Regions from separate parts of the Streptomyces sp. NPDC007164 genome, predicted to be linked through region 1. Evidence: riboswitches for the same ligand, from Rfam matches in the RefSeq annotation. Region 1 holds a riboswitch; each other region holds the start of a gene.
What was found. A riboswitch is a leader RNA that binds a small molecule or an ion and turns the genes downstream of it on or off. The one in region 1 is predicted to bind cyclic di-AMP.
Positions count from the first base shown of each region.

Region 1 (10,340 bases):
GTCACCGCGCCCTGCCCCGAGTGCGGCAGGACCCGGACGGCGATCGGTTCGTCGGCCGCGGCGACCACGGTGCGGTCGAAGGTCATGTGTGCCGCCACGGGTGTGAACAGGACGGCGTCCATGCGTGGCGAGACCACCGGTCCGCCCGCGGCGAAGCTGTAGGCGGTCGAGCCGGTGGGGGTGGCCATGATGACCGCGTCGGCCGAGTACGAGGCGAGGAGCCGGCCGCCGATGTACACCCCGAGGCTCACCTGCCGGTCGCGGGCGAGCTTCTCCACGACGACGTCGTTGAGCGCGGTGACGTCCAGTGCCACGCCCCAGTCCTCCGCCGCGGCCTCCGCGTCGGGGTCCACGTGCGGGGGCGGCAGCATCGGGCGTCGTCCGTAGCCCATCAGGGCGTCGATGTCCTTGGGCACTTCGAGTACGCGGGAGGCCCGCATGGTCAGGGTCATGCGTTCCTCGACCGCCGCACGGCCCCGGTGGACGGCGTCGAGCGCCCGGACCACGTCCTTCGCCGGGACCTCGGTGAGGAAGCCGACGCGGCCCAGGTCGATCCCGAGGACGGCGCCGTCGTTCTTGGCGGCGATCCGGGCGCCGCGCAGGAACGTCCCGTCGCCGCCGAGCGTCACGATGAGATCGGGGTTGCCCGCGACATCGGCCTCCTCGCGCCCGCCGCGCCTGCGTTCGTCGTCGCGCCACACGTCGATGTCGGTGCACGGGACGCCTTCGCGGACACACCAGTCGCGTACGACGCCCGCCGCGACGACAGCCTCGGGGCGGCCCTGGTGTACGACGACTCCGACCCGTTCCACACTCATCGCGCTCCGACTCCCCGTGTTCCGACGGCGGACTGCCCTCACCCCACTGTGCGGGAGCCGGGGGCGGGTCCGCCCGTCGTCGGGCCGAAGCGGCGGCCGGTCGGGCGACCGGGCGCGGAAGAACATGTGTCCGGCCCGCCCGCGGACGGTCACCGCCGACGGGCCGTACACGGCACGGAACGCGTCCGGGTCAGGACTGCGCGTCCTCCGGAATGCTGACCAGCCAGCGGGTCTCCTTGCGGGGCCGCAGGTAGAACGCCCAGTAGAGCGTGGCGACCGCGGTGATCCCCCCGGTCCACAGCAGGTACTCGGTCTCCTGCTGGGTGAGGATGTACGCCAGCACCGCGATCAGCAGCACCGGGATCGCGGGCCACAGCGGCATGCGCCAGGCCGGCGCCCGGCGGTGGGCGCCGCGGCGGCAGAGCAGCGCGGCGACGGCGACCAGCAGGTACATCGCGGTGACGGAGACACCGGTGACGCCGTACAGGGTGTCGAGGTTGACGAAGCAGAGCGCCGCGCCGGGGACGCCGACGACCAGGGTGGCGACCCACGGGGAGCCGAACCGGCCGAGGCGGGTCAGGGCGTTGTTGACCGGTCCGGGCCAGGCCTTGTCACGGGCGGAGGCGAACAGCACCCGCGAGTTCTGGATGACCATCACGATGCCGGCGTTGATGATCGCGAGGGCGACGCAGAGGCTGACGAAGGTCCCGACCGCCGAGTTGGACCAGGTGGCGACCATGGTGTTGAGGTCGCCCGAGGTCAGGGCCGCCAGGTCGGGGGCGCCGAGTGTGATGGCGATGACCGGGACGAGGATGACCGCGGTGGAGATGGCGAGGGTGGCGAGCACGGTGCGGGCCACGTTGCGCCGCGGGTTCTCCAGCTCCTCCGAGAGATAGACGGCGGTGGAGAAACCCCGGGTGATGAAGAGGGCGATGGCGAGCCCGGAGACCACCATCATCGCGGTGACGGTCGAGCTCCCGCCGCCCGACGGGGCGACCGTGCCGTGCACCAGAGCCGAGGCGCCGCGCTCGGAGTGGGCGAAGCCGAGCACGGCGACGACGGCCGCCGCGATCACTTCGAGGACGAGGAAGATGCCGGTGATCCACGCGTTGGCGCGCAGGTCCAGCAGACCGGCGAGGGTGGCGAGCACCATCACGCCGGCGCCCGCGACGGAGGCCGGGATGTGCACGATGGGGGCGAGGTAGTCGGCCGTACCCATGGCAATGACCGGGGGCACGATCATCACGACCAGCAGCGAGAGCACGAAGACGAGCCACCCGGCGAGCCGCCCAGCCATCGTCGACACCATGGCGTACTCACCGCCGGCACTGGGAATGAGCGTGCCCAGCTCCGAGTAGCAGAAGGCGACCGCGATGCAGAGCAGCGAGCCGATGGCGATGGTGAGGGCGGTGTACGTGCCGAGGCTGGAGAACAGGTCCGGGACGACCACGAAGAGGGTCGAGGCGGGCGTCACGCAGGACAGCGTGAGCAGTGTTCCGCCCACGACGCCGATGGAACGCTTGAGCTTCTGTGGAGTGGGGCCGGTCGCTGGTGCGAGCGCCTGGGGAGCGCTGAGCGTTTCGGTCATCGTGCGGTTCCGATCAACAGGTGCGGTGTCCGAGCACGGGAGCGGTATCGCCTCCAGACGAGGACGTGGTGAGTGGTTTCGGCGCTCCCAGCGCGACATGCAATCCTGACGTGTTCCGCAGGTCAAGAGGTGTTCACCTTCGGAATTCGTTGTTCCGAGGGGCCGATCCGACGATTTGGGCGCTAACAGCGCGTCAATGCCCGGAGATCGGGAGTGCGGGAACCGCAGCCCGGCCCGTTGGAAAGTTTCCCCCATTTCCAGCATCCGGAAGGGGGAGCGGTGTCCTGGGCGGGCGGGGTGCAGTCCGGGCGCCGGGCCTGCGGGTCGCGGATCGGCGGTGTTGGTGCCAGCCTGGAGTCATGGCTTGGGCGTCGTGGACGACTTGCGGTGTGTTCTCGGGGCGCGGTGGCGTGCTCACGGACGAGGTCGGTGTGCTGTCCGGGGACCTGACCGTTCACACGACTTGGGCGGACGACACGGCCCAGGTCACTGTGCAGTACACCGGTGCGATCGACTGGTTCACCATGTCGGGCAGTCCGGTCTCGTGCTGTTCGGAGGAGGACAGCCGTCGACTGCACGACGCGGTGGTGCGGTCGGTCCGGGACGGGGCGGCGGCGACCGTGCCCGTACTGCCCCGCTCCGAGCCGCGGCAGGCGGCACAACCCGCCCCGGAGTGAAGCGGCGGAGTCGCCCGGCGGCGGCACCGGCATCCCCGCTGCGGGGTCACCCGGCGGCGATGGCACCGGCTTTCCCGCCGGAGCCGCGGAGCGCCGCGGCGACCAGCCCCGCGATCTCGTCCCTGGGCACCACTCCCCCACCGCCCACCAGCCGGTCGAAGACGAGTCCGTCCACGCAGGCCAGCAGTGTGAGCGTGCGGCCGTCGGCGTCGGCGACGCCCTCTGCGCGCAGGAACGCCCGCACCGCGTCACGGGCCGCGTTCTGCCGCGGTACGAGAATCTCGCGCAGTTCCGGGTGGCGCACGCTCTCGACCGCGCAGGCGTAGCGGGCGAGCGACCGCTGCCGCCCCTCACCGGTCAGCCGCCGTTCGACGAAGCCGGCGAGTCCTTCCGTCAGTTCGGCGGCGGCGCGCGGCACCTGCGCCTGCTCGCCGGCCGCCTGCAATTCCGCCTGGTCCAGTGCCACGAGCCGCCGGACGAGCGCGGTGAGCAGCGCCTGACGGGTGCGGAAGTACGCCGAGGTGGTGCCCGGCGGCAGGGCGGCCGCCCGGTCCACGGCCCGGTGGGTCAGGCCCCGCATCCCCTCTTCGGCCAGCACATGGATGGCGGCATCGGCGAGGGCGGTACGTCGGTCTGTGGTCACCACCTCTTTCTACACCTGTAGAGGAGGGGAGTACTCTCCTTCTACAGATGTAGAAGGTCATGACGGGGCACGGGAGGGGACCGGGCATGGGCAACAGCGCGGTGGTTGTCGGCGGTGGCATCGGCGGACTGGCCGCCGCGATCGGGCTGCGGCTCATCGGCTGGGAGGTGACGGTCGTCGAGCGCGCCCGCACTCCCGACGACGCGGGTGCGGGCATCTCCCTGCACGCGAACGGCTTGCGCGCGCTGGACGTCCTCGGTGTCGGCGCGGCGGTGCGCGCGGCCGCCCGGCCCCAGTACACCGGCGGCACCCGCACGCCGGACGGCCGTCAGCTGGCCCGCATGGACGGAACCGTGCTGGAACGCGAGCTGGGGACCCCGATCGTGGGCATCCCCCGGGCCGAGCTGCACCGGCTGCTGCGCGCGGCGCTGCCTCCCGAATCCCTGCTCGTCGGGGCCGAGGTGACGTCCGTCGACCGGTCCGACGCCTCGCGGGTGCGCCTGGCCGCCGGTGACACCGAACTGGGGGCGGATCTGGTGGTGGCCGCCGACGGAATCGGCAGCAGGCTGCGCGCCCGGCTCTTCCCGGGGCACCCCGGTCCGGCCTACAGCGGGTCGACGGTGCTGCGCGCCATCACCGGGTCGCCGGTCGATCTGCGTAGCGACTTCGAGCTGACCTGGGGGCCGGGGGCCGAGTTCGGTCACATCGCTTTCGCCGACGGACGGGCCGAGTGGCACGCGGTGCTCAACGCTCCCGCGGGCGTCCGCCACCCGGATCCGCTGGGCGAGGTGCGCCGCCGGTTCGGCGGCTGGCACGACCCCATTCCCGCCCTGCTGGCGGCGACCCGGCCCGATGCCGTACTGCATCACGACGTCAACGAGCTGGTGGTTCCGCTCCCTTCCTACGCGGTGGGCCGGATCGCGCTGCTCGGCGACGCCGCGCACGCCATGACCCCGAATCTCGGCCAGGGGGCCTGTCAGGCGCTGGAGGACGCGGCGACACTGGCCGCCGCGCTGTCCACCGGGGCCGGCGTCGAGTCGGCGCTCGGCCGCTACGACGCCGAGCGCCGGCCCCGGAGCCAGTCGGTCGCGCGGGCCGCCCGGCAGGCCGGCCGGATGGGGCAGCAACTGTCCCGGCCGGTGGCCGTCGCCCTGCGCAATACGGCGCTGCGACTCGCGCCGTCCCGGGTCACCGTCCGCGCGGTCCTGCGCCATGCCGACTGGACACCGCCGCGGCTGGGCTGACCTCGGGACGGACCCGGCCGGGCGGTGGTGTGCTCACGTCAGCGGTCGGGCCACGTCAGTAGGCCCCGAAGACGTTGTCGATGGAGCCGTACTTGGCGGCCGCGTAGTTGCACGCGGCCGTGATGTTGGCGACCGGGTCGTAGCTGTCCATCGCGGTCCCGGGCACGTGGTAGGCCCGGAACGTCGGTTCGATGACCTGGAGGAGGCCCTTGGAGGGCGTCCCGGCGGCGGCGTTCGAGTCCCAGTTGTTGATCGCCCGGGGGTTGCCGGACGACTCACGCATGACGTTGCGGTGGATGCCCTCGTAGCTGCCGGGGATGCCGTGCTCGGCCATCACGGCCAGCGACTCCTTGATCCAGCCGTCGAGATTGTCCGTGTACGTCGCGGACGGCGCGGCGGGGGCGGTGACGGCGGCGGACTGCGCCGGAGCCGCCGCGGCGGTGTGGGCGCCGAGCAGGGGAAGCAGCAGGGCGGCCGCGCCCGTGCCCACGGCGACGAAACCGCGGGTCAGCGTGGTGGACCTGCGACGACGGTACGTACCCGTTGCGGGCATGGTGGATTCCTCTCCGTCGCCTGCGAGGTGAGCTGTCGGGTTCAGGCTGGAGATGCCTGGCCGCGCATTTGCGCGCCTTCACCCCGAGCCGTTCCGGATTCCGGACCGGCGGCTTACCTGGGTTCCCCGCTCCTGCCGTACACGAGTGGTGGGATTGCCGGACAGCGGCAGGATTCGGCGTTCCGTCCGGATTGACGGTGACCGTAGGCGAGAAGAGCCGAAAGGGACAAGACCCCAATTTCCGAATGCAATTCACTCACAAGATCGAGTAATGGGAATTTCGGTAATCCACCTCACATCGCACAACCCGCTCCCCTTGTGCGGAAAGGGAACCGAAGCGCGGGGCACGGCAACCGGCGGGCCGGACGTGACTCGCGCCACGAATTCACAAATGCGGGCATTTCACCCACGCGTCCCGGTGTCCGCTCCCGGACCCGGTGACATTGCGTTTCCTTCGCCCCGTCGTTTACAGTTTCGAAGTCCTGTTGTCTCCGATTGAGGTGGACGTTGCGCATCTGAGGTTCGCGAACATCGCGCCGTACGGCCTTGCCCGTACGCCCGTCACGCCGTAGCAGTGCTTCGCGCTGCCCGTGACCCCGCGTGGATGCGACCTCGGTGCATGAGCCGTCCCTCGATCCTCAGGGTCGCCGCACCCCTTTCCATCGCCCGGTCGCCGCGTGGTGCTCGCATACGAAGCCCCCCTTCACTGCGCTTGCGAATGCGAGGAACACCATGGCGACCCCCACCACCCCTCACGCCTCCCTCACCTGCTCCGGCCTGACCTTCCGGTGGCCGGACGGCACCACCGTCCTCGACGGGCTCTCGCTCAGCATCGGCCGGGGACGCGTCGGCCTCGTCGGCAACAACGGCGCGGGCAAGTCCACCCTCCTGCGACTGCTCGCCGGTCGACTGCGCCCGTCCCAGGGGTCGGTGACCGTCGGTGGCAGCCTCGCCCACCTTCCGCAGAACATCACGCTCGACACAACACTGCGGGTGGACCGGGCCCTGGGCATCGCCGAGCGGCGCGAGGCGCTGCGCGCCATCGAGGCCGGGGACGTCGACGAGAAGCACTTCGAGACGATCGGTGACGACTGGGACGTCGAGGAACGGGCCCTGGCGACACTGGGCTCGCTCGGCCTCGGCGGCGTCGAACTCGACCGCACCGTGGGCCAGTTGTCCGGCGGGGAGACCGTCCTGCTGCGGCTGGCCGCGCTGCTGCTGGAGCGCCCCGACGTCCTGCTCCTGGACGAGCCCACCAACAACCTCGATGCGTTCGCCCGCCGCAGGCTCTACGAGGCCGTCGACTCCTGGCGCTCGGGGGTGCTGGTCGTGGTCAGCCACGACCGCGAACTGCTGGAACGCGTGGACCGCATCGCCGAACTGCGCACCGGATCGGTGAACTGGTACGGCGGTGGCTGGTCGGCGTACGAGGAGGCCGTGGCCGCCGAACAGGAGGCCGCCGGGCGGACGTTGCGGGCCGCCGAGGCCGATGTACGCCGCCAGAAGCGCGAACTGGAGGAGACCCACCTGAAGCTGGCCCGGCGTCAGAAGAACGGCCGGAAGGCGGAGGCCGAGGGCGGCCTGCCGAAGATCCTGGCCGGCCGCCGGAAGCGATCGGCGCAGGAGTCGGCGGGCAGGCTTCGAGGCGTCCACGAGGAACGCCTCGACGAGGCGCGCGAGCGCCGGGAGGAGGCCGCCGACGCGGTCCGCGACGATGCCGAGATCCGCGTGAGCCTCCCGCACACGGCGGTGCCCGCCGGACGCACCGTACTGAGCCTGCACGGCCTGCGCCCCCGGTTCGGAGGACTGCGCGAGGGCAGCCTCCAGGTGAACGGGCCCGAGCGGATCGCGCTCGTCGGCCGCAACGGCGCCGGAAAGACGACGCTGCTGCGCACCCTCACCGGTGAACTGGCCCCACTGTCCGGCGAGGCCAGGACCTTCGTACCGGTGCGGTTCCTTCCGCAGCGGCTCGATGTGCTGGACGAGGAACTGAGCGTCGCGGCGAACGTGGCCCGCACGGCGCCCGGGGTCACCGACAACCAGATCCGCGCCCAGCTCGCCCGCTTCCTGTTCCGGGGCAAGCGCGCGGAGCAGCCTGCGGGCACCCTGTCGGGCGGGGAACGCTTCCGTGCCGCCCTCGCGGCGACGATGCTCGCCGCACCGGCCCCGCAGCTGCTGATGATGGACGAGCCGACCAACAACCTGGACATCGCCAGTGTGCGTCAGCTGACCGGTGCGCTCGACGCCTACGAGGGCGCGCTCCTGATCGCCAGTCACGACCTGGCCTTCCTCGGATCGGTCGGCATCACCAGGTGGCTGCTGGTCGACGAGGAACTGCGGGAGACGAGCGCGGAGGAGGTGGCCAAGCTGCTCGCGGCGCCAGAGCCCGCCGGCTGAGCGGTCGGCGGCGAGGTGTTTCCCGTGCCGGCCGGACCGGGAGAAGGGGTGCGGGCCGCCGCACGGCCACGGCCCGCACCCCTGCCGGGATCAGAGCCTGTCGATGATCTTGTTCATCTGCTCGATCTCGGCGGTCTGGGCCGCGACGACGGCGCCGGCGAGCTTCTTCGCTTCGGCGTTGTCGCCGTTCTTCTGCTCGTCCTCGGCCATGGTGACGGCGCCCCGGTGGTGCCCGATCATGAGCTGGGCGAACTTCTTGTCGAAGTCCTTGCCCTTGGCGGCGGCCAGACCGTCCATGTCCTTGCCGGACATCATTCCGGGCATCCCGGAACCGTCCGAGCCGTGGTCCATCCCGGGCATGTCACCCATCGAGGACGAGGACGAGGGCAGCGGCTTGCCCCACGACGTCAGCCAGCCCTTCATCGTGTTGATCTCGGGGTCCTGGGCCTTCTCGATCGCGGTGGCCAGCTTCTTGATCTCGGGGTCGGCGGCACGGCCGTCGGCCAGCTTCGCCATCTCGACGGCCTGCTGGTGGTGCGGGATCATCTGCTGCGCGAACTTCACGTCGGCGTCGTTGAACTTGCCTCCGGGGGCGGCCGGTGCGGAGGCACCCGCCGAGCCGTGGTCCATGCCGGGCATGGACGAGCCGTCGGACTTCGAGCCGTCGGAGGAGCCGCAGGCGGTCAGTGCCAGAGCGAGGACGGCGACGGTGCCGGCGGCCGCGAAGGTGCGGCGGCGGGCTGCGGAGAAACGGGAAGCGGACATCACAGGTTCTTTCCAGGTGGCTGCGCCACGTCCGTGGCGCGCGAAAGGGGCAGGTTCGTCCGGCCGGTCCGGCCCCGGAGGGCCGTGGACCGGCGCGGTCCTGTCACGTCCGCGCGACGCACACCTGGAGCAGCAACTCTCTTCCGGCGAACGGCGGTCCCCGCCGGGCCGGACCCCGTACGGCCGTACGGCGCCCGGTGAGCACCGGGACGGCAAGGAGCACCAGTCCCAGCGCCGTCAACAGCGGCAGCACCCGGTCACGGGCATGGGTGAATACGCATGACTCGCCGTTCATCGCGGACATCGCGTCCGACGCCCGGACCGGACCGTGCTCGCCCCGCTCGGCGAAGTGGCCCGCGCTCACCGGCACGGACCCCGGTGCGGACGCCGTCACGGCCATCGCGTCGTGGCAGCCGTCCGCGGCGCTCGCGGGTGCTCCGTGCATGAGGAACAGCCCGAGCAGGACGGCACAGAGCACCAGCAGCCGGGACGTTCCCGGTGCTCGTGTCCGTCCGCGATCCACGGCTGCCTCGCATTGCTCGGTCGTACGGGTCGACGGGTCCTGCGGTGTGCGCCCCCGACGATACCCCCACCGGGTTTCCCGTCCGCCGACGCCCCGTCCCCTGCCGGACCCCTTGACCGGTTCGCCGGCGGCGTGCCGCTCGAAGAGGGCACGGCGGCCGAACAGCCGCGTCGATGCCCGCCCCGGGTTCAGCGGCAGCTCTCGGCTCTCGTCCAGGCGGCCTCGCGGAGCAGGCGCAGACCGTTGAGGCCGACGATGACGGTGGAACCCTCGTGCCCGGCGACGCCCAGCGGGAGCGGCAGGGTGCCGACCAGGTCCCAGACGACGAGGCCGGTGATGAAGACGGCCGCGATCACCAGGTTCTGCACGACCAGGCGGCGGCATCGCCGCGAGAGCGCCACGGCGGTGGGGACGGCGGCGAGTTCGTCGCGGACCACGACGGCGTCGGCGGTCTCCAGGGCGAGGTCGGAGCCCGCCCGGCCCATGGCGATGCCGGTGTGGGCGACGGCCAGTGCGGGGGCGTCGTTCACGCCGTCCCCGACCATGAGCACCTTGTGCCCGACGCTCTCCATCCCCCTGACCGTGTGCGCCTTCTCCTGCGGCAGCAGACCGGCCCGTACGTCCGCGATCCCGGCCTCGGCGCCCAGCCGGGCGGCGGCGCGCGGGTTGTCCCCGGTGACCAGGACCGGCGTTCGGCCGGTGAGTCCGGTGAGGCGGGCGACGGTGGAGCGGGCATCGGCGCGCAGTCGGTCGGCGATGCCCAGGACGCCCACGGGTGTGCCGTCCAGGACGACCAGTGCGGCGGTACGGCCGTCCTCCTCCAGGCGTGCGGCGAGTTCGGCGGCCGGTTCGGCGGCACCGGGACGGACGTCCAGCAGGCGGGCCGGGCTCCCGACGGCGACCGTGCGGCCGGCCACGGTGGCGGTGACGCCGGTGCCCGGGGCGGAACTGAAGCCCGCCGTCGGGGGAAGGACGAGCCCCCGGCTGCGGGCGGCCTCGGTGACGGCACGGGCGAGGGGGTGTTCGCTGGGGTGCTCGGCCGCCGCCGCCAGGGTGAGCAGGGCGTCCTCGGTCAGGCCCGAGGACGGAAGCGGACGGATGTCGGTCACCCGTGGGGTGCCTTCGGTCAGGG
Region 1 is NZ_JBEYFB010000031.1:53,927-64,266, forward strand. Features, by position in the region: gene ABZ622_RS29840 (NAD(+)/NADH kinase) at 1-818, opposite strand, end outside; gene ABZ622_RS29845 (APC family permease) at 1,009-2,406, opposite strand; gene ABZ622_RS29850 (hypothetical protein) at 2,766-3,083, shown strand; gene ABZ622_RS29855 (TetR family transcriptional regulator C-terminal domain-containing protein) at 3,130-3,726, opposite strand; gene ABZ622_RS29860 (FAD-dependent monooxygenase) at 3,813-4,970, shown strand; gene ABZ622_RS29865 (transglycosylase SLT domain-containing protein) at 5,026-5,523, opposite strand; cyclic di-AMP (ydaO/yuaA leader) riboswitch at 5,528-5,713, opposite strand; gene ABZ622_RS29870 (ATP-binding cassette domain-containing protein) at 6,256-7,920, shown strand; gene ABZ622_RS29875 (DUF305 domain-containing protein) at 8,011-8,685, opposite strand; gene ABZ622_RS29880 (hypothetical protein) at 8,789-9,208, opposite strand; gene ABZ622_RS29885 (heavy metal translocating P-type ATPase) at 9,397-10,340, opposite strand, start outside.

Region 2 (10,340 bases), on a different contig from region 1:
GGCGGGATCTGGCAGTCGCTCGCGGGCTCGTTCTCGGTGAGTGCGTACGCGACGCCCGCGTCCCGCTGGCTGATATCCCCCGCCGACGCGACGGTGGAGCGAGACGCGGCGGCGGCCGGGGTCCCCGCCTTCGACACCCACGGCGCACGGGGCGCACGGAGCGATGCAGGGGCGCAGAGCCCGCCGGGCAAGGAGGCGAGGAGCGCGGCGACGGTGCCGCCCGGCGCCCCGGCCGCGCTGAACGCCCGGGCGGCCCGGACAGCGCTCGGCACGCTGGGAGCGCTGGGCACGCGACAGGCACCCGCCATCCCCGCCCAGCCCCGCCCGGACACGGCACCGGCACCCGCCCCGGCCCCGGCCCCGGCGGCGGATCCGGCACCCGTGTCCCCCGCCGTCCCGGCCACCGCGGTCACCACCACCGTGATCACCACCACCAGCGACATCTCACCGCTGCGGGTCGGCCACAGCGATGTCTCCAAGCTGCGCGAGGCGGCCCAGGACGCCCGCCGCTGGGACTCCAAGTACGGCGGCGGGGACTGGCGTTCCTCGATGGTTCCCGAGTGTTTACGGGTCGACGCCGCACCGCTGCTGCTCGGCTCGTACAGCGACGAGGTGGGCCGGGCGCTCTTCGGCGCCGCGGCCGAACTGACCAGGCTCGCCGGCTGGATGGCCTTCGACACCGGCCAGCAGGAGGCCGCGCAGCGCTATTACATCCAGGCGCTGAGGCTCGCGCGGGCCGCGGCCGACGTCCCCCTGGGCGGCTATGTGCTCGCGTCCATGTCGCTCCAGGCGACGTACCGCGGCTTCGCCGACGAGGGGGTCGACCTCGCACAGGCCGCCGTGGAGCGCAACCGGGGCCTCGCCACGGCCCGCACCATGAGCTTCTTCCGCCTGGTGGAGGCGCGTGCCCATGCCAAGGCGAACGACGCGTCCGCCGCGGGATCCGCGCTGAAGGCCGCCGAGGGCTGGCTGGAGCGCTCCAGGGGCGGCGACGCGGACCCGTCCTGGCTGGGCTTCTACTCGTACGACAGGTTCGCTGCCGACGCCGCCGAGTGCCACCTCGATCTGAAGGCGCCCCGGCAGGTGCGGCGCTTCACCGAACAGGCGCTCTCCAGGCCCACCGAGGAGTTCGTCCGCTCGCACGGGCTGCGGCTCGTGGTGTCGGCGGTCGCCGAGCTGGAGTCGGGCAATCTCGACGCGGCCTGCGCCGCGGGCACCCGGGCGGTGGAGGTGGCGGGCCGCATCTCCTCGGCGCGGACCACCGAGTACGTACGTGATCTGCTGCACCGGCTCGAACCGTACGGCCACGAGCCCCGCGTCGCCGAGCTCCGCGAACGGGCCCGGCCGCTCCTGGTGGCCCCCGCCTAGCCGGCCTGATCGGGCCGGTCGGGCCACGCGGGCCGACCGGCGCACGACGGCGGACGGACGGACGGACTGCGGGCGGACGGCGGCAGGCATACGCGCGGTGTCGTCACGGCATCCGGACGGCATCCGCGTGGCATCTGGACGGCATCCGGACGGCATCCGTGCGGACGCGGGTGTGCCACGGGCCGTAAAGATTCGGCGCCACGCTGGGCCTCGCTGGTTTGAGTGCGTTGTCAGTGGGTCAGTGCACTATCGGGGTGGGAGGTGGCGTGATGATGACGCGCGCGGCGTACGACTGCGATGTGCTGGTGATCGGCGGCGGGATCGTCGGCCTGTCGACGGCGTATGCGATCACGCGCACCGCGCCGGGCACCCGGGTGACGGTCCTGGAGAAGGAGTGGGGCCCGGCCCGGCATCAGACCGGGCGCAACAGCGGAGTGATCCACAGCGGCATCTACTACCGCCCCGGCTCGCTCAAGGCCCGCTACGCGGTGCGCGGCGCCGCCGAGATGGTCGACTTCTGCGCCGAGCACGGCATCGCCCACGCGGTGACCGGCAAGCTGATCGTCGCGACCGAGCGGTCCGAGCTGCCCCGGCTGCACGCCCTGGTCCAGCGCGGCCGGCAGCACGGGCTGCCGGTGCGCGAGCTGGGCCCCGCCCAGATCACGGAGTACGAACCCCGGGTGCGCGGCCTCGCCGCGATCCGGGTCGGATCGACCGGGGTGTGCGACTTCGGCGCGGTCGCGGCCCGGTTCGCCGCCGAGGTGAGCGAGGCCGGCGGAATGATCCGTTACGGGGCGGAGGTCACCGCGATAGACCGGCGCCCCTGGGGTGTGGCGGTGCGCACCGCGGACGGCACGGTGGTGCGGGCCCGGGTGCTGGTCAATTGCGCGGGGCTGCACTGCGACCGGGTGGCCCGGCTCGCGGGCGACGACCCGGGCATGCGGATCGTGCCCTTCCGGGGCGAGTACTACGAGCTGGCTCGGCCGGAGCTGGTGCGCGGCCTGGTCTATCCGGTGCCCGATCCGGCGTTCCCGTTCCTCGGGGTCCATCTGACCCGGGGCCATGACGGCGGCGTCCACGTCGGTCCGAACGCGGTGCTCGCGCTGGCCCGCGAGGGGTACGGCTGGCCGGTCGTGCGCCCGCGCGAGCTGGCGGACACCCTGGCGTGGCCCGGCACCTGGCGGACAGCGCGCAGACACTGGCGGTACGGGGCGGGCGAGGTGCACCGTTCGCTGTCGAAGCACGCGTTCACCCAGGCCGTGCGGCGGCTGCTGCCGGAGGTGACGGAGGCCGACCTGAGACCGGCCCCGGCCGGGGTCAGGGCCCAGGCGGTGCTGCGGGACGGCACTCTGGTGGACGATTTCCTCATCCGCGAGGCCCCGCACACCGTCCACGTGCTGAACGCGCCGTCGCCCGCCGCGACGGCCTCGCTGCCCATCGGGCGGGAGGTGGCACGCAGGGCGCTGCTCCGGGCACGGGAGACGGGGTGGAGACCGCCCGCCGTAGAATCGGGGCATTGTGTCTGAGCCCATGAACCCCTCCGAAGGCCTCTCCGGCGACTCCCCCGAGAGCTCCTCCGAGCGCCCCTCCTCGTCCGCTGCCGGGATTCCGGACGATCTGCGCGCCGCCTCCTTCGAGCGGCAGCGCAGGCTGCGCCAGGAGCCGCGCTTCCCGGGCGGGCCCGCCGTCGATCCGGCCGGCTCGCACCACGAGCGCCGGATCCGCAGTTTCCAGCCGCGCCGCAGCCGCGTCACGCCCGGCCAGGAGGACGCCCTGCTGCGGCTCTGGCCGAAGTGGGGCCTGGACATCGACGGGCAGCGCGTCCTCGACCTGCCCGAGCTGTTCGACGGGCTGCCGACCGTGCTGGAGATCGGCTTCGGGATGGGTGAGGCCACCGCGCAGATGGCCGCCGACGACCCGGGCACGGGCATCCTCGCCGTCGATGTGCACACCCCTGGCCAGGGCAATCTGCTCGGCCTCGCTGACCGCAACGGCCTGTCGAACATCCGGGTGGCCAACGGCGACGCGATCATCCTGCTGCGCGAGATGCTCAAGCCGGACTCGCTGGACGGGCTGCGGGTGTACTTCCCCGACCCATGGCCCAAGAAGCGCCATCACAAGCGGCGGCTGATCCAGCCGGAGTTCCTCGATCTGGTGGCGCAGCGGCTGAAGCCGGGCGCGGTGATCCACTGCGCGACCGACTGGGAGCCGTACGCCGAGCAGATGCTGGAAGTGCTGAGCGCGCACCCCCTCTTCGAGAACACGCAGGCGGACGGCGGCTACGCGCCCCGGCCCGCGTTCCGGCCGCTGACCCGCTTCGAGGGACAGGGCCTGGACAAGGGCCACGTCGTGCACGACCTGCTCTTCGCCCGCCGCTGAGACCGGCGTGGGGCCCGGGGCGTGCCGGTGCGGTGCGTGCCGGGACGGTGGTGGGGCCGGGACGGTGAGGGCCGGACCGGTGGAAGGGCCGGGATGGTGGAGCGGCCGGACTCGTGGAGCGGCCGGGCCGGTGGGCGATGCCCGCGAGCCGGGCGGCCGGTGGGCGCCCCATGGTCAGGAGTCAGTGCTGCTGGTTAGGGTCATTGCGTGGTGTCCGACGGGTCTGTCCAGCAGCGGCAGTCACAGCCCGCCGTCCCGCTCCTTGAGGAGCAGCGGGTCGGCGAGATCCTGGCTGCCGTGCCGGAGCGCAGGCACTGGCATTACCGGCCGCGCCGCGTGGGCGTGGTGTGGCGCAGCCGGACCTTCCGCGTCGCGGCGGTGTTCACGGTGCTCGCGATCTGCGGTCTGGCGATCCTGGCCCTGGTCCGCGACCAGACGGGCACTCAGGGGTTCCTCGTCGGCCTCGGCCTGGCCGTGCTGCCCGTCCCGCTCCTGCTGGCGGCGTTCCGCTGGCTGGACCGGGTCGATCCGGGCCCCTGGCGCAATGTGCTGTTCGCCTTCGCCTGGGGTGCGTTCGCCGCCGCCCTGGTAGCGATCCTGGCGAATTCCTTCGCGACCCGCTGGATAGCCACGACCATCGCCGACCCGTCCAACGCCGACACCCTCGGCGCCACGGTCATAGCCCCGGTCGTCGAGGAGAGCGCCAAGGCCGCCGCGGTCCTGCTGATCTTCCTGTTCCGAAGAAGGGAGTTCAACGGGATCGTCGACGGCGTCGTGATCGCCGGCATCACCGCGAGCGGCTTCGCCTTCACCGAGAACATCCTCTACCTCGGCAACGCCTTCGGCGAGGACCAGCAGATCGGTAACTCAGGCGTTGTGTCGGTGACGGCCGCGACGTTCTTCGTACGGGCGGTGATGTCGCCGTTCGCGCACCCGCTCTTCACCGTGCTGACCGGCATAGGCTTCGGGCTCGCCGCGGCCTGCGCCCGGCGCCGGCGGATCCGCCGCATCGTGCTGCCGCTGCTGGGGCTCGTCCTCGCCATGGGCATGCACTCGCTGTGGAACGGGTCGGCGGTCTTCAGCCCGTACAGCTTCTACGCCGTGTACGCGGTGTTCATGGTCCCGGTCTTCGGCCTGGTGACCTGGCTGGTGATCTGGTCGCGCCGACGGGAGCTGCGCACCCTCGCCGCCGAGCTGCCCGCCTACGCGGCGGCGGGCTGGCTGAGCCCGGCGGAACCGCTCGCCCTCTCCTCGATGCGGGCCCGCGGCCTGGCCCGCGACGCGGCACGCCGCCAGTACGCCGTCGCGGCCCGGGGCCGCTGGGACACCCCGTACGGGCCCGGCTGGGCGCCCGGGTCCATACCGGCGGCGATGCCCGGAGCGATGCCCGGAGTCATGCCCGGAGCCGCGCCAGGAGCGATGCCAGGAGCCATGCCCGGAGCCGTGCCCGGTCCTTCTGCCCAGGCCGCGGCGCAGGCGAAGGCCGCGACGCGGGCCGCGGAGGCCCACGGGAAGGCGGCCGCCCGCGCCGTCGCCGAGTACGAGTCGTTCGCGACCTCGCTGGCCGCACTGCGCCTCCGGGCCCGCCGCGGAACGGCCGACCCGGACTTCGCCGGACGCGAGCTGGAGCTGCTGCACCACCTCTGGCAGCGCAGGGAGGTGGCCGCCCCCGCCCTGACGTACGCGGCGCAGGCGACGGGGCTCCTGCGCCCCCACCGTCTGCCGCCGCTCCCGTACGCCCAGCAGTTCACTCCGCACACGCAGTACGGCGCATACGGCAACGGCCCCGCCCAAGCGGGGGCGCATCCCCAATCCCCCGGCCCCGGCCCCGGCTACAACCCCGGCTACAACCCTTATCTGATGCCGCAGCAGCCACCGCGCTGAGGCCTGCCCGACGGATCGGGCAGACCCCGCCGGGCGGGCGAATCAGGCGGATGCCTCGGTGAGTTCGGCCAGCTCCTGCTCGGTCAGCGTGAGGTCCGCGACGGCCAGCAGCGCGGGCAGCTGCTCGACCGTACGGGCCGAGGCGATCGGCGCGACCACGGTCGGCCGGGATGCGAGCCAGGCCAGCGCGACGGTCGCGATCTCCGCGTCGCGCTCCCTGGCGACCTTGTCCAGCGCGGCCAAGACCTTCTGTCCCCGCTCCGACTCCAGGTGCTGCCGGGCGCCCTCCGCCCGCGCGCTCTCCACCGAGGTGCCCGGACGGTACTTTCCGGTGAGGAAGCCGGAGGCCAGCGCGAAGTAGGGCACGACGCCGAGCCCGGCACGGGCCGCCGTGTCCTGGAGCTCGCCCTCGTAGGTGTCGCGGGAGACCAGGTTGTAGTGCGGCTGGAGGGCGACGTAGCGGGCCAGGCCCTCGCGCTCCGAGAAGTCCAGGGAGGCCCGGAGCCGCTCGGGGCCGATGTTGGAGGCGGCGATCTCCCGGACCTTGCCCTCCTTCACCAGCTGGTCCAGGGCGGTGATGATGTCCTCGACCGGCACGGTCTCGTCGTCGAAATGCGTGTAGTACAGATCGATGTGGTCGGTGCCGAGCCGGCGCAGCGACTCCTCGGCCGCGGCCTTGATGTTGGCGGGAGCGAGCCCCTTGTACCGGGGGTGGGTACTGACCTTCGTGGCGACGACGATGTCGGAGCGGTTGCCGCGTGCGGCGAGCCACTTGCCGATGACGGTCTCGGACTCGCCGCCCTCGTTGCCCGGAATCCAGGCCGAGTACCCGTCGGCGGTGTCGACGAAGTTGCCGCCCCCCGCGGCGTACGCGTCCAGAACGGCGAACGACTGCGCCTCGTCGGCGGTCCAGCCGAAGACGTTGCCGCCGAGAGCGAGCGGGAAGACCTGGAGGTCGGAAGGGCCCAGCTTACGAAGAGAAGTCATAGGTGAAACAACGGATTCTGCTAGGCCCGCTATTCCGGTGGGCCCATCCCGGAGCCGGCTGTTCGAGGAACTCACCGCTCCTCGTCCCGCCCACCTCCCACCGCCCACAAACAGACCGGCAGCCCTGACGTCGGGGGGTGAGCGTCAGGACTGCCGGGGTTCAGCGGCCGGCGAACCGGCTCGGATCAGGGGTTGAGGCCCTTACCGCGGAGCCAGGCCATCGGGTCGATGCCCGTTCCGCCGGCGGTGTGGACCTCCAGGTGGAGGTGCGGTCCCGTCACGTTGCCGGTCGCGCCGACCCGGCCGATGGTCTCGCCGGTGCTGACCTTCTGGCCGACGCTGACGCCGATCGAGGACTGGTGGCAGAACCACAGCTCCGTACCGTCGTCGAGCTCAAGCACCGTGCGGTAGCCGTACGCGCCGGACCAGCCGGCCGACTTGACCGTGCCGCCGTGAATGGCCTTGATCGGGGTGCCGGTCGGGGCCGCGAAGTCGAGGCCCGTGTGGTGGCCGGAGGACCACATCGAGCCGGCTTCGCCGAAGGTCGAGGTGATCGTGTACGAGGAGGTCGGAATGGCGTAGCTGGCGGCGAGCTTGGCCAGCCGCAGCGCCTCCGCCTTCTTCTTGGCCTCCTCCTCCGCCTTCTTCTTCTCGGCGGCGGCCTTGGCCTCGGCCTCGTCCTGCTGCTTCTTGGCCTCGGCGGCAGCCTTCTCCGCGGCCTTCTTCTCCTCGGCCGCCTTGGCCTCGGCGTCGGCGGCGTCCTGCTGCTGCTCGGCCTGCTGGAGGATGCGGGCGCGGAGCGCCTCGCCCGCGTCCGTCGTGCCCTGCTCGGCCTCGGCGGTGGTGATGCCGGCGGTGGTGAGCGGGGCGGTGGCGGCCGTGACCTCGGTCTTGTCGGCCTCGGACTCGTCGGAGAACAAAGCGCCCACGCCCGGAAGGGACTTGGCGTCGGGGAGGTTGTTCTTGATCGAGTCGGGCACGGAGATGGAGACCGGCGGCTTGCTCTGCGCGGTGGCCATGCCACCCGCGCCGACCGCCGCTATGACGCCGACACCCAGCACCGTGGAACTGCGGGCGAGGCCGTTGCGCTGCTTGGCGACGCGGTGCCTGCCGCGCACCGGGCGGACCGACTCCTCGGTGGGGTTCCACTCGTCCCAGCCACGGTCGGGCTCACTGGTGAACTCACCCGTGAAATTGCCGGTGAAGTCGCCGCCGGGCTCGGTGCCGTAGTCGGAATCGAACCGGGACGGGGCCTCGGGGGCAGGCTTGTTGGACGCCACGGGGGCGCACTCCTTTCCTTCCTTCTCGCCTACCGGGTTAGCTGACGGGTTCGGAGCAGGAAGGTCTCCTACGGGCCCCTCTGCCTCTCACGAGACACAGGTGTCCGATTCACCCCATGTAGGTGGTTCCCCGGTTCCCTTGCGGAATTCGGCGCTCGCGCGCGGTGCCGCCACTGACGACGGCTGGGACGACCGCGCTGCGTTATCGAACGTTAATAGACACCGGGGCCGTATTCCAAGCTGTTCCAACTGATCGTTCACTTCTTTGGCCTGGACTTTACGGGACACAAGCGGGTGGAATCGGACGAGTTGACCGACCCTCAGCCACTACCCTGTTTCTGACGTTGCGTCAAACGTTATGCGGAGCGACGCCCTTCGATTACACACGGTGGCAGCGCCCCCATCACGCCTCCTCGGCACCGACGATCGGCACGGTCCTTCGCCGGTCCGGCTGCCCCTCCGCCGGACGTACGACCGCGAGCAGCGCCATGTCGTCGGTCGACCCGCCGCCCGTGTGCAGCCGTACGTCATCGGTCAGGGCCGACAGCAGCTCTTCGGGCCCCGGGAAGATCCGCCCGCGCAGCCGGGCCGCCGGATCGTAGAAGACCCCCTCGGCGTTCCGCGCCTCGGAAAGGCCATCCGTGTAGAGGAGCAGCGTCGTCCCGGCCGGCAGATCCCACTCGTCGGTGCACTCCGGCCACGCCCCCAGGCCCATCCCCAGCGGCAGCGCGGGCACCGACGGCTTCAGCACGTCCAGCGCCCCGTCCGGATGCAGCAGGATCGGCTCGGGGTGACCCCGGTTGACGATCCGCACCCGGGACAGCCCGGACGGGATCTCGGCCAGCACGGCCGTGATGAACCCTTCGAGCACGTCGAGCCCACCCCGCCGCGCCTCCTCCCGGGCCAGCGCCCGCTCCAGCCGCCCCGCCACCCCCTCCAGTGAGGCTTCCTGCTCGGCGGCCTCGCGGAACGCCCCGATGACCACCGCCACCGTCTCCACGGCGTCGAGCCCCTTCCCCCGCACGTCCCCGACCACCAGCCGCACCCCCCACGGGGTGTCCGAGACGGCGAACAGGTCACCGCCGACGAACTCGTCCGCCTGCGCCGCCTCGTACCGCGCCGCGACCTGCAGTCCGCCGGTCCGGTCGGCCGGCTGCGGCAGCACCGCGCGCATGGCGGTCTCCGCGATGAACCGCGCGGAGGCCAACTGCTCGTTCCCGCGCCGCACGACCCCGTTGATCACGACCGCGAGGACCGAGACGGTGGCCAGGGTCAGCAGTTCGATCAGCGGCACGGCCTCGGGCAGCGTGCTGCTGTACAGCCGCAGCACGATGACGGCCAGCATCGAGGCGATACCGGTGCGGACGGTGCTGGCCAGCGAGAAGAACGGGGCGGCGATCAGCGGAGCGGCCACGAACAGCGGGATGGCGGTGAAGGTCGGCGGGGTGAGGACGTCGAACAGCAGTCCGCCGAGGATCATCAGGGGAGGCAGCGCGCGTACGAACCGCCGGCTGCGGGCACCGCTCCCGGCGTGCTTACCGCGCCGCTTCTCCCGCTTCCACACCTGTGGTCTCCTGCCCGGTACGCGCGCGGCTGCGGACGGTACCGCGCCCCACCCCCAGGCTCGCCGGACCGGAACGAAGCGGCGACTCCTCGTCGGCCGATGGAGGGACACGGAGGAGGGAAACGGGGGGAGGGAAACGGGGGGAGGGAAACGGGGGACACGAGGAGGGACATGTACGCCGCGGCTCGCACGCCATGCGGCGAAACGAATTCAGGCCCGGCACGCTGTGTGCGTGCCGGGCCTGAATCCTTCAGTAGCGGGGACAGGATTTGAACCTGCGACCTCTGGGTTATGAGCCCAGCGAGCTACCGAGCTGCTCCACCCCGCGTCGTTGAATGCAACTCTACGCCATCCCGGGCGCCCTTTTGACCACTCGGTCCGCCCGCCCCCGATCCACCCGCACCGAGCCGCGTCAGGACTGGTTCGTCTCGGAGATGCGGGGCATGGAATCGGCCTTCCCGTGGACGGCCGACTGCTTCACCGGGTTCGCACCGCGTTGCAGCGAGTGGAGGATCGCCAGCCCCTGGCTGACGACACCCGCCGCCATCTCGTTGACGCCGTTGGTGCCGTTGAGGACGGTGAGGTCGGCGCCGGACATGCCCCGGGCGGCCGCGTCGGCCAGCGCGGGCAGGTTCTCCACGATGCGGTTGGCCGCGATGAGCTCCTGGTTGCCGTCACGCAGCGACGCGGCGCGCACGCTGTTGGCGTCGGCCTGCGCCTGGGCGAGGGCCCGCTCGGTGTACGCGTTGCCGTCGGCCTCGAACTTGACCCGGTCACGGGCCGCCTCCGCCAGGGTGCGCTGCCGGTACGCCTCGGCGTCCGCCGGGCGCCGGACCTCCGCCTCCAGCCGTTGGGCGGCGAGCGCGGCCTGCCGCTCG
Region 2 is NZ_JBEYFB010000030.1:17,370-27,709, forward strand. Features, by position in the region: gene ABZ622_RS29210 (sporulation protein) at 1-1,368, shown strand, start outside; gene lhgO (L-2-hydroxyglutarate oxidase) at 1,638-2,894, shown strand; gene trmB (tRNA (guanosine(46)-N7)-methyltransferase TrmB) at 2,899-3,747, shown strand; gene ABZ622_RS29225 (PrsW family glutamic-type intramembrane protease) at 3,958-5,631, shown strand; gene ABZ622_RS29230 (aldo/keto reductase) at 5,674-6,618, opposite strand; gene ABZ622_RS29235 (M23 family metallopeptidase) at 6,804-7,898, opposite strand; cyclic di-AMP (ydaO/yuaA leader) riboswitch at 7,910-8,062, opposite strand; gene ABZ622_RS29240 (PP2C family protein-serine/threonine phosphatase) at 8,302-9,462, opposite strand; tRNA gene ABZ622_RS29245 (tRNA-Met) at 9,717-9,790, opposite strand; gene ABZ622_RS29250 (SPFH domain-containing protein) at 9,875-10,340, opposite strand, start outside.
Region 2: it holds a riboswitch for cyclic di-AMP, as region 1 does, so the genes downstream of both, ABZ622_RS29235 (M23 family metallopeptidase) here and ABZ622_RS29865 (transglycosylase SLT domain-containing protein) in region 1, are expected to answer to the same signal.

Region 3 (10,340 bases), on a different contig from region 1:
CGATCATGCTCCGGCCGGACACCCCGGCCCCGGCGGCCGAACGCGTGCCCTGAGCCCCGCCGGGACGGCTCGGGCCGTCCCGGTCGGGCCCACATCCCCAACTCCTCCCGAATCGTTGGCCGAATCGGTGGCCCCAGCCGTGTCCACTGCCTAACATCGATCACCGCAAGGTCTTGTGCACTGATGCACAAACTCTCCCCGGGAGGTTCCTTTGCACCGCCGCCGTCGCACCGCGCTCACCGTCTCCGCCGCCCTGCTCGCCGCCGCCCCACTCCTGACCGCCTGCGGCAGCGAGTCCCACCCGGGTGCCGCGGCCGTCGTCGGCGGGGACCGGATCGAGATCTCCACGCTGCAGGGCCAGGTGGCCGCCGTACGCGAGGCGCAGCGCGATTCGAAGGACGCCGCCCAGCTCATCGACAAGTCCGGACAGCTCAGCCGGGCCAAGCTGCACGGCCTGATCTTCGACCGGGTCCTGGACCGGGCCGCCCAGGACGCGGGCGTGTCCGTCAACCGCAACGAGATCCAGCAGATGCGCAAGGCGGCGGCCGCCCAGTCCGGCGGGGAGGAGCGGCTGCGCACGGCGATGCTCCAGCAGAGCTGGGTCGCCCCCGACCAGATCGACGCCGTCCTGCGCGAGCAGGTCCAGCTGACCAAGCTGGCCCAGGCGCTCGGCGCCGACCTCCAGCAGCCCGCCGGCCAGCAGGCCGTCGGCGAGGCGCTCGGCAAGGCGTCGAAGGCCCTGCGGGTCGACGTCAATCCGCGCTACGGCAGCTGGGACAACAAGCAGACCCAGCTCGCCGACTACAAGGCCCCCTGGATCAACCGGGTCACCAAGCCGGCCGGCGCGGCAGCCGAGACCGGGGCCTGACCGGCCGCGGCGGGGGCGGCCGGTGCGACCGGGGTAGATTCGAACGGTGAACGCTGAAGACCCCGGCCGTATCGTCCTGCTCACCGCCAGCCACCGCGTCGCGCCCGGACTCCTGTCCTGGCCCGCCTGGCAGACGCTGCACGCCGCGGACCGGGTGCTCTGCGCCGAGCCGGACCACCCGCAGCTGCCGTATCTGCGCGAGGCGGGCGTCACCGTCGAGCACTCCGCGCCCACCGCGCAGGAGCTCGTCGACGCCTGTGCGGGCGGCCGGTCCGTCGTCGTCCTCGCGGGCGGCGAGGGGAACCAGCCGCTGACCGACGGGCTCGCCCGGCTCGCCGGTTCGGGCCGGGTGCGGATGCCGGACCTGGAGCTGCTGCCCGGGTCGTACGACCTGCCGGGTGCCCGGCTCCTCGATCTGGTCCAGGTCATGGACCGGATCAGGCTCGAATGCCCGTGGACCTCGCAGAAGACCCACGAGGGCCTCGCCAAGTACGCCATCGAGGAGGCGTACGAACTCGTCGAGGCGATCGAGGACGGCGACCGCGACGAGCTGCGCGAGGAACTCGGCGACGTGCTCCTCCAGGTCGTCTTCCACGCCAGGATCGCGGAGGAGGACGAGCAGGAGCCGTTCTCCGTCGACGACGTGGCCGCGACCCTCGTCGAGAAGCTGATCCACCGCCACCCGCACGTCTTCGGCGACGAGAGCGCCGAGACCCCGGAGGACGTGCACGCGCACTGGCTGCGCACCAAGGCCATCGAGAAGCAGCGCGACTCGGTCACCGACGGGGTCCCGCTCGGCCAGCCCGGCCTGGCGCTGGCGGCGAAGCTGGCCGGCCGGGTCCGTACCGCGAAGCTCGACGTGCCGCTCCCCACGGGCGACGGCATCGGTTACGAACTGCTCGCCCTCGCCGTACGCGCCGAGCAGGACGGCATCGACCCCGAGGCCGCCCTGCGGGCAGCGGGCCGCGCCTACCGGGACGCCATCCGGGCGGCGGAGGGCAACGGGTGACGCCGGAGGGCAATGCCTGACGCCGGAGGGCGTTGCCCGGCGTCCGGGGGCGGCGGATAACGTCGGGGGGTGAACCACAGCCCCGCCGACAACCCCGCCGACAGTCCCGCCGATCAGCCCGCCGCCTGCCCCGTCGGCGCCCCCGAACTCTTCACCTGGGAGTTCGCCACCGACCCGTACCCGGCGTACGCCTGGCTGCGGGAGCACAGCCCCGTGCACCGGACCACGCTGCCCAGCGGCGTCGAGGCGTGGCTGGTGACCCGGTACGAGGACGCGCGGCAGGCGCTCGCCGACACCCGGCTCTCCAAGAACCCGGCGCACCACGCCGGGCCCGCGCACGCCAAGGGGAAGACGGGCATCCCGGGCGAGCGCAAGGCGGAGCTGATGACGCATCTGCTGAACATCGACCCGCCGGACCACACCCGGCTGCGCCGCCTCGTCTCCAAGGCGTTCACCCCGCGCAGGGTCGCCGAGTTCGCACCGCGCGTACAGGAACTGACGGACCGCCTCATCGACCGCTTCGTCGCGGAGGGCAAGGCGGACCTCATCCACGACTTCGCCTTCCCGCTCCCCATCTACGCGATCTGCGACCTGCTGGGCGTTCCGCGCGAGGACCAGGACGACTTCCGGGACTGGGCGGGCATGATGATCCGGCACGGCGGCGGCCCGCGCGGCGGGGTGGCCAGGTCGGTGAAGAAGATGCGCGGCTATCTCGCCGAACTGATCCACCGCAAGCGGGAGAACCCCGGGGACGACCTGATCTCCGGGCTGATCCGGGCCAGCGACCATGGCGAGCACCTCACCGAGAACGAGGCCGCCGCCATGGCCTTCATCCTGCTGTTCGCCGGATTCGAGACGACGGTCAACCTGATCGGGAACGGCGTCTACGCGCTGCTGCGCGACCCCGGTCAGCGCGAACGGCTCCAGCACTCCCTGGATGAGGGGCAGAGCGGGCTGCTGGAGACCGGCATCGAGGAACTGCTGCGCTACGACGGCCCGGTGGAGCTGGCCACCTGGCGGTTCGCCACCGAGCCGCTGACGCTCGGCGGACAGGACATCGCCGCCGGGGACCCCGTACTCGTGGTGCTCGCCGCGGCCGACCGCGACCCGGAGCGCTTCGAGGACCCCGACACGCTCGACCTCGCGCGGCGTGACAATCAGCACCTCGGATACGGGCATGGCATCCACTACTGCCTGGGAGCGCCGCTCGCCCGGCTGGAGGGACGGACCGCGCTCGCCACGCTGCTGAACCGCCTTCCGGACCTGCGGCTTGCGGTGGAACCCACCGATTTGCGGTGGCGTGGCGGGCTCATCATGCGCGGACTTCGCACGCTTCCCGTGGAGTTCACCCCGGGGCCCGCCCACGCAGAAAGTGACACCCTGTCAACTCTGTGACTTTCACGTGATCTGCGCTGCATCGACTTGTGACTCCCGTTCGAACCCGGCTAGGTTCACCGTTCGACTCACCAGTCACCTGTCAGCTACCCGGAAGGCAACCCCATGGGCTCCGCGAACGGCAGACACCGTCGCCCCCGTCAGGCACCCGCCATCGTCGTCGCCGCGGGCGTGACCGGATCGGCCATCGCCATCCCGCTGCTCGGCGCGTCCGGTGCGCACGCGGCCGACGCCCAGACCTGGGACCGGGTGGCCGAGTGCGAGAGCGGCGGCATGTGGAGCGCCGACCTCGGCAACGGCTTCTACGGCGGCCTCCAGTTCTCGCAGGAGACCTGGAAGGCGTACGGCGGTGAGGCGTACGCGGAGCGCGCCGACCTCGCCAGCCGGGCGCAGCAGATAGCGGTGGCCGAGAAGGTGCTGGACGACCGGGGCCCGAAGGCCTGGCCCAGCTGTGCGGTCATCTCCGGCCTCGCCGTGGACGGGACGCTGCCCGGGGTGGATCCGGGCTCCGTGCCCACCGACGACCCGACCGGGAGCGCGAAGCCGTCCGACGGCACGTCGGCGGACCCGTCCGACGACGCCACACCGTCCGACAGCGCCTCCGACGACGCCTCCGACGGCACGGACGCCGTGGACGGCGCCGACGGCTCGGAGAAGACCGACGAGCCGTCAGGGAAGACCTCGCCGGCCCCGAAGCCCTCGGCCTCGACCACCCCGTCCCCCGACGCCCCCTCCGGGGCGCCCGGCGACGCCTCCGGCTCGCCCGACGCGTCCGGCGGCAAGCACCGCGGCGCGCCGGCCGCGGAGAAGGGCGGCGGCACGGACGGCGGCACGGACGGCGGCCGCGAGGCGGGCCGTCATGCCTCGCGCGGCGGCAACGACGCGCGCGACACGGCCGACACGCCCGCCGACGGCACGTACACCGTCCATGTCGGCGACAACCTCTGGTCGATTGCTGATGCACAGAACATCCCCGGTGGCTGGCCCGCGCTCTACGAGGCCAACAAGGCTGCCGTCGGCGCCGACCCGGACCTCATCCTCCCTGGCCAGAGCCTCGATCTCGATGTGAAGGCCACATGAGGGCAGTCTGATAACCGACTAAAAATGCCTCAAAAATCGGGGTAGTTCAGGGACCTATGTCCGCTTATGCGTAAGTGAGACATGGGTCTCTTTGCGTCAACTGGCGTGTCGCATCCGGGGAACCCTCCCGCATCGTGTCCCACCTGCGGAAACGATGATTCTTCAGATGCAAGTAAGGGCTTATTGTCCGATGTGTCCATCGTTGAATGTGGGGGTTGCGTATGTTTACGGTCGGAACCGCTCGCACCGCGGGCCCCGTCGACCGTCACGCCGAATCCTGCCGTCGGTCGAAGGGAACAGACGCGTAAAGCGCCGTAGGCAGGAGCGGGGGACCCAGGTAAGCGCCGGGCCCGATCGTCGAAAGACGCATCAGGACCGGCTTGGGGTGAAGTCGCGCGCTAGGACGTGCGACCGGGCAACTCACTTGGCCCGAACCCGACAGCTCACCTCGTAGGCGTCGGTGAGGAGAAGTTCCATGCTGCTTTCCAGCAAGGGCAAGCACCGCCGCCCGTCCAAGGCCGTCCGTATCGCCACGCTCGCCGGTGTCGCCGGTGCCGCAGTCGCCGTGCCCCTGATGGGCGCGACCGGCGCCTCCGCCGCCTCCGTCGCCACCTGGGACGCCGTCGCCCAGTGCGAGTCCGGTGGCAACTGGTCCATCAACACCGGCAACGGCTACTACGGCGGTCTGCAGTTCTCGCAGTCCAGCTGGGCCGCCGCCGGCGGTACGCAGTACGCCGCCCGTGCCGACCTGGCCACCAAGGCCCAGCAGATCGCCACCGCCGAGAAGCTCCTCGACATGCAGGGCCCGGGTGCCTGGGGCTGCGCCGGCGCCGGCAACCTGACCAACGACGGCGTCAACCCGGGTGTCGACACCGGCTCCTCCTCGAACTCCACCTCGAACTCCGGTGCCTCCGAGCAGCAGAGCGCCCCGGCCGCCCCGAAGCAGCAGTCGCAGCCGACCCGGCAGGCCCAGCCGAAGCCGGCCGAGCGCACCGAGGCCCCCGCCGCCTCCCGCTCGGACCGCTCCGCCGCCCCGCAGGCCGAGTCGAAGAAGACCGTCACCACCCCGACCGGCGAGAAGGTCAAGAAGGGCGACGGCGAGTACAAGGTCGTCTCCGGCGACTCGCTGAGCGAGATCGCCGCCGCCAACAAGGTCGAGGGCGGCTGGCAGCAGCTGTTCGAGCTGAACAAGGACATCGTCAAGGACGCCGACCTGATCTACCCGGGTCAGCAGCTGCACCTGACGAAGTAGTCGCGGCTCTCTCCTCCCTGAGCACCACCCCGGTCCGGCGCGCATTCCCCCGTGTGCGCCGGACCGGGGCGCTGTCGTTCGCGCTCGGGGGAGCGCCGGATCGTTCAACTGTTGTAGTTACCGACCGGTAAATTTCTTACTGTTTGCCCGGCAATGTGTGCTCTCGGGTCCTTTTTCGTCCCAGGGGTCGGGCGGACGGCCGACTGATCGGGCCGGGCCGGTTAGGCTCTTGTCGCAAGGCCAAAGCGACCCTGCACAAACAGCGTCATATCCCAGAAGGAGATGCCTCGTGCCGTCCATCGACGTCGTCGTAGCCCGGGAAATCCTCGACTCCCGCGGAAACCCCACGGTCGAGGTAGAGGTCGGCCTCGACGACGGCAGCACGGGCCGTGCTGCCGTTCCGTCCGGCGCCTCCACCGGTGCGTTCGAGGCCATTGAGCTTCGCGACGGTGACCCCAACCGCTACCAGGGCAAGGGCGTCGAGAAGGCCGTCCTCGCCGTGATCGAGCAGATCGGCCCGGAGCTCGTCGGCTACGACGCCACCGAGCAGCGGCTGATCGACCAGGCGATGTTCGACCTGGACGCCACCGAGAACAAGGGCTCGCTCGGCGCCAACGCCATCCTCGGCGTCTCGCTGGCCGTCGCACACGCCGCCTCCGAGGCCTCGGACCTGCCGCTGTTCCGCTACCTCGGCGGCCCGAACGCGCACCTGCTGCCCGTTCCGATGATGAACATCCTCAACGGCGGCTCGCACGCCGACTCCAACGTGGACATCCAGGAGTTCATGATCGCGCCGATCGGCGCGGAGTCCTTCTCCGAGGCGCTGCGCTGGGGTGCCGAGGTCTACCACACGCTGAAGAAGGTCCTGAAGACCAAGGGCCTGTCGACCGGTCTCGGCGACGAGGGCGGCTTCGCGCCGAACCTGGAGTCGAACCGCGCCGCCCTGGACCTCATCGTCGAGGCCATCAAGGAAGCCGGTTACGTCCCGGGCAAGGACATCGCGCTGGCGCTCGACGTCGCCGCGTCCGAGTTCTACAAGGACGGCAAGTACGAGTTCGAGGGCAAGTCCCGCTCGGCCGCCGAGATGACCGAGTACTACGAGGAGCTCGTCTCCGCGTACCCGCTGGTCTCCATCGAGGACCCGCTGTACGAGGACGACTGGGCCGGCTGGAAGGTCATCACCGACAAGCTCGGCGCCAAGGTGCAGATCGTCGGCGACGACCTCTTCGTCACCAACCCCGAGCGCCTGGCCCGCGGCATCGAGGAGGGCTCCGCCAACGCCCTGCTCGTCAAGGTCAACCAGATCGGCTCGCTGACCGAGACCCTGGACGCCGTCGAGCTGGCCCAGCGCAACGGCTTCAAGTGCATGATGTCCCACCGCTCCGGCGAGACCGAGGACGTCACCATCGCCGACCTCGCCGTCGCGGTGAACTGCGGCCAGATCAAGACCGGCGCCCCGGCCCGCTCGGACCGCGTCGCCAAGTACAACCAGCTGCTGCGCATCGAGGAGATCCTCGACGACGCCGCGGTGTACGCGGGCCGCTCGGCGTTCCCGCGGTTCAAGGGCTGATCATCCCGTTCGGCCCGGCAGGGGCCGAAGGCCATGGCGTCCGTCCGTCCCCGCACTCGGTCCCGTACCGTGTGCGGGGACGGACGTGCGTAGTGGGGAGGCGGAGACATGGCCGCGAAGGACCGGGACCGGTTCTCCACCGCGACCCGGCTGCGGCTGCTCGGCGAGCAGACCGCGGCCCGTGTCTACCGGTCCCAGAACCGCCGCCAGGCCCGCCGCTCACGGCTCACCGGCCGGGCGGCCTTCCTCGCGCTGGTCGTGTGCTCGCTGGTGGTCGCGCTCGCGTACCCGATGCGGCAGTACGTCTCGCAGCAGGACGAGATCGCCGACCAGGAGCGGCTGGCGCAGGACGCCAAGGCCCGCACCGAGGAGCTGCGCGACGAGAAGGCGCGCCTCCAGGACGACGCGTACATCCGGCAGCTGGCCCGTACGCACCTGCACTACCTTCTTCCCGGGGAGACCGGATACACGGTGATCGACCCCGACGCGGTCAAGGAGCGCGAGGGCAGGACGGACGAGTCCGGCCGGCCGTGGCACTCCAACCTCTGGGACGGCGTCGACAGCGCCGACCGCGACTGAATCTCTTCATCCATCTGCAGAACCGCAGTTCGAGCAGCCCGATCAGAACCTAGGCAGGCATGGAAACGCCCCCTCCCCAGACCGAGTCCACCGCGCCCACCGAGGCGGACATCGCCGCGTTCCAGCAGCAGCTGGGGCGTCCGCCGCGCGGTCTGCGCGCGATCGCGCACCGCTGCCCGTGCGGCAACCCGGACGTGGTCGAGACGCAGCCCCGGCTGGAGGACGGTACGCCGTTCCCGACGACGTACTACCTGACGTGCCCGCGTGCCGCGTCCGCGATCGGCACGCTGGAGGCGAACGGGGTCATGAAGGAGATGACCGAGCGCCTCGGTACGGACCCCGAGCTGGCCGCCGCGTACCGGGCCGCGCACGAGGACTACATCGCCCGGCGCGACGCGATCGAGGTGCTGGAGGGCTTTCCGAGCGCGGGGGGCATGCCGGACCGGGTCAAGTGCCTGCACGTCCTGGTCGGGCACTCGCTGGCCGCGGGGCCGGGGGTGAACCCGCTGGGGGACGAGGCGATCGCGATGCTGCCGGAGTGGTGGCGCAAGGGGCCGTGCGTTTCGCCGTGCGGCGCGCCGGACGAGGGCTGACCGTTCGCACGGGGGCTCCGCCCCCGGACCCCTGCTCCTCAATCGCCGGAGGGGCTTGATTCGGGGGCTCTGCCCCCGACCCCCGCTCCTCAATCGCCGGAGGGGCTTGGTTTGCTCCTCGATGGTCGGAGGGGCTTGGTTGCTCCTCGTCCGTCGGAGGGGCTTGATTTGGGCTCTGCCCACGATTCTGGAGCGTTCATGACCCGCGTGGCCGCCATCGACTGCGGTACCAACTCCATCCGTCTGCTTGTCGCCGACGCGGATCCGTCCACCGGTGAGTTCGCCGAGCTCGACCGGCGGATGGAGATCGTCCGGCTCGGGCAGGGCGTCGACCGTACCGGCCGGCTCGCGCCCGAGGCGCTGGAGCGGACGTTCGCGGCCTGTCGGCAGTACGCGGCGGTCATCAAGGAGCACGGGGCGCAGCGGATCCGCTTCGTCGCCACCTCCGCCTCCCGCGACGCGGAGAACCGGGACGACTTCGTCCGCGGGGTGCTGGAGATCCTGGGCGTCGAGCCCGAGGTGATCAGCGGTGACCAGGAGGCCGAGTTCTCCTTCACCGGAGCCACCAAGGAGCTCGCGGGCCGCGATCACCTGGCGAAGCCGTATCTCGTCGTGGACATCGGCGGCGGCTCCACCGAGTTCGTCGTCGGCGACGACCACGTGCGGGCCGGGCGCTCCGTGGACATCGGCTGCGTACGGATGACCGAGCGGCACCTCGTGCGCGACGGTGTCGTGACCGACCCGCCGGCCGACGGGCAGATCGCCGCGATCCGGGCCGACATCGCCGCCGCCCTCGACCTCGCCGAGGAGAGCGTCCCGCTCACCGGCGCCGCCACCCTCGTCGGGCTGGCCGGGACGGTCACCACGATCGCCGCGATCGCCCTGGGACTGGACGAGTACGACTCCGAGGCGATCCACCACTCCCGGATCTCCTTCGAGCAGGTCCAGGAGATCACCGGACGGCTGCTCGGCTCCACCCACGCCGAACGGGCCGCGATCGGCGCGATGCACCCGGGGCGGGTCGATGTGATCACGTCCGGGGCGCTGATCCTGCTCGCCGTGATGGAACGGACCGGGGCCCGCGAGGTCGTCGTCAGCGAGCACGACATCCTCGACGGAATCGGCTGGTCGATCGCCTAGAAGGGCTGTGCGTGAGCCCCCCGGACGGGGCGCTCACGCGTACCTTGGCCTGCACCTTTGAGCTCTTCCGGGCCACCCGGGCGGTGGTTCGCGGGACCCGTCGCGACGAAGTTCGTGAACTTCTTCACAAGGAATTCGGCTCCATGGAGGGCAGTTCTGCTCCGGATGGGCATCCGGGGTCGCTCGCAAGGCCGTTGCGGGGTCGCGCGGAAGTGTTCCGGGCGCGTTGCCGGCGGGTGAACCGGGGCGGTGGTTCACCCAGTCCGGAGGGCCAAGGGCCAGCTCACAAGCGGTGAACAACGTTCGCCGTCACGCCGTGGTTCCCCTGCGGCGTCATGACCTGGGTCACGTGGGCGGCGAAGTGTAGCAGAAGGGGACGCCAACCTTGTGAAGGGGCTCACGAGCATGCCCCCCGAGGGGGGTGGATACTCGATGGCATGAGCACCACGGAGCGTCCCAGGATCCTCGTAGTAGGCGGTGGGTACGTAGGCCTGTACGCAGCTCGGCGCATCCTCAAGAAGATGCGCTACGGCGAGGCGACCGTCACGGTCGTCGACCCCCGGTCGTACATGACCTACCAGCCCTTCCTCCCCGAAGCTGCGGCCGGCAGCATCTCGCCCCGGCACGTCGTCGTCCCGCTGCGACGCGTGCTGCCGAAGGCCGAGGTCCTCACCGGCCGCGTCACGACCATCGATCAGGACCGCAAGGTCGCCACCGTCGCGCCGCTCGTCGGCGAGGCCTACGAGCTGCCCTTCGACTACCTGGTCATCGCGATGGGCGCGGTCTCCCGCACCTTCCCGATCCCCGGCCTCGCCGAGCAGGGCATCGGCATGAAGGGCATCGAGGAGGCCATC
Region 3 is NZ_JBEYFB010000007.1:141,357-151,696, forward strand. Features, by position in the region: gene ABZ622_RS13225 (GtrA family protein) at 1-53, shown strand, start outside; gene ABZ622_RS13230 (SurA N-terminal domain-containing protein) at 212-868, shown strand; gene ABZ622_RS13235 (nucleoside triphosphate pyrophosphohydrolase) at 915-1,877, shown strand; gene ABZ622_RS13240 (cytochrome P450) at 1,947-3,272, shown strand; gene ABZ622_RS13245 (transglycosylase family protein) at 3,378-4,352, shown strand; cyclic di-AMP (ydaO/yuaA leader) riboswitch at 4,653-4,824, shown strand; gene ABZ622_RS13250 (transglycosylase family protein) at 4,828-5,604, shown strand; gene eno (phosphopyruvate hydratase) at 5,894-7,174, shown strand; gene ABZ622_RS13260 (septum formation initiator family protein) at 7,283-7,753, shown strand; gene ABZ622_RS13265 (DUF501 domain-containing protein) at 7,813-8,346, shown strand; gene ABZ622_RS13270 (Ppx/GppA phosphatase family protein) at 8,545-9,486, shown strand; gene ABZ622_RS13275 (NAD(P)/FAD-dependent oxidoreductase) at 9,924-10,340, shown strand, end outside.
Region 3: it holds a riboswitch for cyclic di-AMP, as region 1 does, so the genes downstream of both, ABZ622_RS13250 (transglycosylase family protein) here and ABZ622_RS29865 (transglycosylase SLT domain-containing protein) in region 1, are expected to answer to the same signal.